Linked DNA regions of Paraglaciecola sp. L3A3. The protein of the gene in region 1 interacts with the protein of each later gene in a pairwise test. Links are inferred from orthologs where the notes say so. Each region holds a gene or a part of one and is shown on either strand. Other genes may lie near its edges.

Region 1 (3,069 bases):
GTCCCCCATGACTTTCCAGGTATCAGCATAGAGATGAACGATAACGTCTCTGATGACACTACCATCAATGCTTTAAAAACCATTGAAGCTATGGTGCAAGAAGTAGAACGCAAGGTAATAGATGAATATGGTAGCCCTATGTTGCAAGACATTATGGTATTTAATCAAGGTCGTACCAAAGCTCGCTTATTAGCTCCGTTAGTCCTTGAAGAAGACAGGCACTTTAATGCCTTTGAATTAGCCAGAAAATGGCGCGAAGCAATGCCTGTCATACCTGGTATGAAATCCATTACTATTCAAGACAGTATCAATGGCGGTGGCAATGGTAACGGTGAATTTGGTTATATGTTATTTGGTGCTGATATCAATATGCTAAATGCTGCAGGCCGCGAATTTATTGCGATGTTACAACAACAGAAAGGTCTGTTTGATATTAGCTCTTCGATAGATCCTGCCAGTAAAGAAATTCAAATTGACCTATTACCAGTGGCTTATGATCTAGGATTAGATTTAACCACAATCGCCAATCAAGTAGGGGCTAGTTTCTTTGGTGGAGAAGCACAAAGGGTTATCCGCAGTGGCGAAGAAGTTCGTGTCATGGTTCGTTACCCTAAACTTACTCGAGAGCGATTTGCCGAATTAAAATATGCCGTCATTTCTACCCCAAGTGGGCAAGAGGTTATGTTAGGTGATGTCGCTACATTGACCGAAAAACCAGGTATTAATCATATTCGCCGTGAAGGTGGGTATAGAAGTGTCTATGTATACGGTTCAATTGACGAAGAAGTAGTCGAACCTAATGCCGTAATAGAAGAAGTTAAGAAAAAACTATTACCACAACTCCAATCCAAATTCCCTGGAGTTAAATCTGAACTAGGCGGAGCGATTGAAGAATTGCAAGCTCAACAAAATGAACAAATTGTGTTTTTTATAGCAGGCATGTTATTTGTGTACATATTGTTAGCTGTGCCACTAAAAAGTTATGGCCAGCCATTAATTATTATGTCGGTCATACCTTTTAGTTTTACCGGAGCAATCTGGGGGCATTATTTTTTCAGTCTAGATCTCAGCATGATGTCCGCATTTGGCTTAATCGCTGCGGCTGGGGTGGTGATTAACGACAGTTTGGTGATGACAGACTTTGTTAACCAAAGGCGGAAAGATGGTTATTCGATTTTAGAAGCGGTAACCGAAGCAGGGTGTGCAAGGTTTAGGGCTATCACTTTAACTTCAATCACTACCTTTGCCGGTGTATTACCTATTATGTTTGAAACCAGCTTACAGGCGAAATTTGTCATCCCGATGGCAGTGGGCTTAGGTTTCGCTGTGTTATACGCCACTATGGTCACCCTAATATTAGTACCTTGTTTATATATGATATTAGAAGATCTGAACAAACGTTTTGCAGGGTTCTTTAGATTACTCGCTTGGCCAGTTCGTCGGCTAAGTAAAGCAAAAGCATAAGACTAAAAAAGCGCCGATACGGCGCTTTTTTAATGTTCGTATTTTATAAAAACTTAATCTTCATCTGCAAGAATATTTATTTTGCCACTGGTTGTATTGATGAGTTCAGCCTTTAAGTCATTAAATTCACTCGTAGCGACGTCAATACAAGTGACGACGTTTGCTCCATATTCAGACTGAGTATTTTCCACATCATATCGACCTATTAAACGCGAAACAGCCCCTTCAAACTCATAATCATAAATGAACTTGAGGTGACTTCTGCTGACTTTAATTTTAGTCGGCATATCGACCAGCACTTGAGCAACTGCATCTGAATAAGCCCTTTGTAAGCCACCCGTGCCCAATTTTGTACCACCAAAATAGCGCACCACAGCCACCACAATATCGCCATAACCACTATGTTCAATCACTTTTAACATAGGCATACCCGCTGTACCACTAGGCTCACCATCATCACTCATCGAGCGAACCGTAGTGTTAGGCGCACCAGCAATATAAGCCCAACACACATGGCTAGCTTGTGGATGTAGCTCTCGTAAAGAGCGAACAAAATCATCGGCTTCTTTTCTAGAGCTCGCGTTATTAGCTAAGGTTAGAAACTTGCTGCGTTTGATTTCTAACTCTACTTGCCAAAGTTCTAGAGGCACTGAATAACTTAACTCAACTTTATTTTTCATGCTAATTCACTCAGTATTTTTTAAGCCCACATGACTAACAGTGCAGCAAAAGCGATTAACAACAAGCCCACTATTTCATGTTTTTTGACTGGGTTTTTCAACCAAAACACAGCAATTAGAATAGTAAATAACACTTCAATTTGGCCTAAAGTTTTGACGTAAGCCACATGGTGCAAAGCCATAGCACTAAACCAACAAATTGAACCTAAACAGCTAGTTAAACTAGTACTAAAAGTCATCTTGGCATTTTGTTTTAGCAACACAAATGTTTGTCTGTTTTTCAGCGCGATATACATGACTAACAAACTAGTCTGAATACATAACACCCACAAAAGTACCCAAGCAGCGCTATGGGGAAATGGAACTTTCAACAGGTGGGCTGCTTCTCGAACATATAAAGAAGTTAACGCAAAACAGGTACCACAAGCCAAACCAATTAAAATTGTTTTTAAACTGAGTTCTCCTTTTCTGCCACCACCACTTAAAACAAATACAGCGGCCGCACCAACAAAAATTCCTATCCAACCAAATAAACTTAAGTGACTGCCAAAGAAAATAGTACCCACTACACCAGCCACTAAAGCTTCGCTTTTTGCCAGACCAGCACCCACAGCAAAGTTTTTTTGTTTAAATAAAATCACCATTAATGCCGTTGCCGCGATCTGTAATATGGAAGCGAGAAAGACGATGGCAATGAATTTAGCAGTGAAACTAGGAATGATTTGATCTGAGAAGCTATACAGTATAAACAGATAAAGTAACGCTATAGGTGGTGCAAAGAGAAATCTAGCGAGTGTCACCCCTGATGTACTGACGGTTGCACTGAGTTGACTTTGTAGTGCATTGCGAAAGGTCTGCATTACCACAGCGCCTAGGGTGAAAAGGATCCAGCTCACATCAATACCTTATTGGCCCTTCATCGAAG
Region 2 (3,571 bases), 2.9 Mb from region 1 along the record:
TTTTTGTGTAAGGATTTTTTAATTCAAGGTGTAGCACAAATCAAAAAAAGTGAGTATTTTATATATTGATTTAAAAAATCATATTTAGCTAGCTACATAAGTGACGTCAGAGTCTCTATGTGTGGCGATGCAGCTTTATTTCAGGCCTAGGTTAACCTAGGGGTTACTTTATTAAAATATTGCTTAGCAGCTTGTTTAGAGTCGATTGGAGATTTTTGCATTTTAATCAAACGAAAAAGTAATATGGTTAAATAGCAGAAGGTAAATAAGTGAAGCTTCTTAATAAACTGGTATAACGTTTTTTGTTAACTATTATTTAGCCAACTTAACACTGTGGACAATGAGGCTAATTTTGACAAATTTTATGTTTGAAATTTAGTGGATTAGATTTGAATTTTTGTGGTTTAAAAAATATACAGAATCGGAGTTCGTTAAAAAAAGAATATAAGATAAGTATAAATAAGCACTTGTTTTCTCTTCATTTTGTCGATATATGTTAAAAAGCATTTTTGATGAGTAAAAACTTAGTGTTAACTACTCATTTGATAAAAACCTATTTAAATCAAAGGTTAAAACCAATTTATGGCCAAATCTCTAGTCATTGTCGAGTCACCGGCAAAGGCAAAAACAATCAATAAGTATCTCGGCAAAAACTTTATAGTTAAATCGAGTGTGGGTCACGTAAGAGATCTTCCTCATAAAGCTGTGGGCAAAGTTGCGCCTAAAAAACCAGCAAAAGAACTAAAACTTTTATCCGATAAAAAACGCGAAAATTACTTAAAAGAGTATGAATATAAAAAGTTAGTTGATCGTATGGGGATTGATCCTAAGAACGATTGGCAAGCTCATTATGATGTGCTCGAGGGTAAAGAAAAAGTCGTTAATGAACTGAAAAAGCTAGCCAAAAACGCAGATACCGTCTATCTCGCAACGGATTTGGATAGGGAGGGGGAAGCTATTGCTTGGCACCTCAGAGAACTCATTGACGAACCTGGTAAAGATTTCCAGCGTGTTGTGTTTAACGAAATCACCCAAAATGCGATTCAAGAAGCATTTGCAGCGCCAACCGAGCTGAATATAGAAATGGTCAATGCTCAGCAGGCTAGGCGTTTTCTTGATCGCGTTGTGGGTTTTATGGTCTCGCCTTTATTGTGGAAAAAGGTAGCTCGAGGATTATCAGCAGGTCGTGTGCAATCGGTTGCTGCTAGGCTTGTAGTTGAGCGTGAAAGAGAAATTAAGGCGTTTGTTCCTGAAGAGTTTTGGGACATTCATGCTGATTTAAATACCGCTGATAAAACCAATTTACGTATGTTGGTTGCTAAAGAAAACGGTAATGCTTTTAAACCGGTAAATAAACAACAATCTGAAAAGGCGGTTAACTTTTTACAAGGTGCAGATTACCAAGTGGTGAGTCGTGAATCTAGACCTACACAAAGTAAACCTTCTGCGCCATTTATCACCTCTACCTTGCAACAAGCGGCAAGTACCCGTTTAGGCTTTGGTGTGAAAAAAACCATGATGATGGCTCAGCGTTTATACGAAGCGGGTCACATCACGTATATGCGTACAGATTCAACTAATTTAAGTACTGAAGCAGTTGAAAGTTGTCGTGAATATATATCTGAAAACTTCGGTGCTAAATATTTCCCAGAGAACCCAATCAAATATGGTAGCAAAGAAGGTGCACAAGAGGCTCATGAAGCGATACGTCCTTCAAATGTGTTACTTAAGTCTGAAGCCATAACTGAAGTTGAGCGCGATGCGCAGCGATTATATGAGCTAATTTGGCGTCAATTTGTGGCTTGTCAAATGACCAACGCTAAATATGATGCGAGTACTATTCGAGTGAAAGCAGGGGATTTTGAATTAACTGCTAAAGGTCGTGTATTAAAATTCGATGGTTGGACAAAAGTGCAAAATCCTCAACGTAAAAAAGGCGATGAAGATTTGTTGTTACCCGATGTCAAAGAAGGTGAAAACTTAGCACTAAAAGAACTTGATCCGAAACAACATTTTACTAAGCCTGTGGCTAGATTTAATGAAGCATCTTTGGTTAAAGAACTGGAAAAACGAGGAATTGGTCGACCTTCAACTTACGCTAGTATTATCTCTACTATTCAAGATAGAGGTTACGCTCGTATTGAAAACAAACGTTTTTATGCAGAAAAAATGGGCGAAATAGTTAACGATCGTTTGTTAGAAAATTTTGATGATCTCATTAGTTATGACTTTACTGCCAACATGGAACAAAAGCTCGATGATGTAGCTGAAGGTAATGTGTTGTGGAAAGAAGTACTAAATGAGTTTTACACTGATTTTGAACAAAAATTAGCACTTGCTGAAAAACCACCTGAAGAAGGTGGTATGCGTTTGAATCAAGCCGTACCAACTGATATTAAATGTCCTAAATGTGGACGTCCAATGAATGTTCGTACTGCTAGTACTGGGGTATTTTTAGGTTGTTCTGGTTATAGTTTACCGCCGAAAGAGCGTTGTACCGGTACCATGAATTTAACCTCTGGTGACGAAGTTATTAAGGTCGATGATGAAGAAGAGTTAGAAACAGAATTGTTACGCTCTAAACGTCGTTGTGGTATCTGTGGTACTGCTATGGATAGTTACCTTGTTGACGAAAACCGTAAACTGCATGTTTGTGGTAACACTCCTACATGTGAAGGTGTAGAGGTTGAAGAGGGAACGTTTAAAATTAAAGGTTATGAAGGTCCCATTATCGAGTGTGATAAGTGCCAATCTGATATGGAACTTAAAAGCGGTCGTTTTGGTAAATATTTTGGTTGTACTAACGAAGAATGTAAAAATACTCGTAAGTTACTGAGAAATGGTGAAGCTGCACCACCGAAAGAGGATCCTACTGATTTACCTGAATTAGAATGTGTTAAGTCTGATGCCCACTTTGTATTGCGCGATGGTGCTTCTGGTATTTTCTTAGCTGCACATAATTTCCCTAAATCTAGAGAAACTCGTGCGCCAAAAGTAGAGGAGCTCGCCCGTTTTAGGGATCGTATTTCGCCTAAGTTTTATTACTTAGCAGATGCCCCTGCTGCGGATCCAGACGGTAGTCCCACTATTGTTCGTTATAGTCGTAAAACCAAACAACAATATGTGATGTCAGAAAAAGAAGATGGTAAAGCATCTGGTTGGTCTGCTTGGTATACCGACGGAAAATGGAAAGCAGAAGATAAACGTAAAAAACCTAAAGAATAAAGATTTTATTTATCCTCTCATAACGGCAGCTAACGCTGCCGTATTTATTTAAATTTAAAAAATTTCAATTTTAATATGGCATAAAACTATGGCACTTTCTCTTCAAGAACAATTACTTAAAGCGGGTTTAGCGGATAAGAAAAAAGCTAAACAAGTTAGGCAACAAAAGCATAAGCAGGCCAAAGCCAAACAAAAACACAATCTTGTTGAAACCAATGAAGCTAAATTAGCGGCTGAAAAAGTGGCTGAAGCAAAAAAAGCTAAAGACAGAGAATTAAACCAACAAGCTAAGCTAGAAGCTGAAAAAAAGGCTATTGTTGCGCAAATAAAACAACTCATTGAAGCC

What was found.
Region 2: the proteins of GQR87_RS01405 (region 1) and topA interact in binary tests that used the Escherichia coli proteins (3 or more experiments, as listed by UniProt). The link is inferred for Paraglaciecola sp. L3A3 from one-to-one orthologs.

The regions. Positions count from the first base shown.
Region 1 is NZ_CP047023.1:337,806-340,874, reverse strand. What follows is about bases 332-3,069. They hold GQR87_RS01405 (YigZ family protein), read right to left. Parts: upstream 2,145-3,069; coding sequence 1,518-2,144; downstream 332-1,517. Other genes in these bases: GQR87_RS01400 (DMT family transporter), read right to left, coding at 2,165-3,040; GQR87_RS01410 (efflux RND transporter permease subunit), read left to right, coding at 332-1,464. In the rest of the region: more of GQR87_RS01410, read left to right, coding at 1-331.
Region 2 is NZ_CP047023.1:3,226,041-3,229,611, reverse strand. The notes cover bases 186-3,425. They hold topA (type I DNA topoisomerase), read left to right. Parts: upstream 186-582; coding sequence 583-3,225; downstream 3,226-3,425. Other genes in these bases: GQR87_RS13475 (DUF2058 domain-containing protein), read left to right, coding at 3,314-3,425. Outside these bases: more of GQR87_RS13475, read left to right, coding at 3,426-3,571. UniProt on the Escherichia coli protein: Releases the supercoiling and torsional tension of DNA, which is introduced during the DNA replication and transcription, by transiently cleaving and rejoining one strand of the DNA duplex.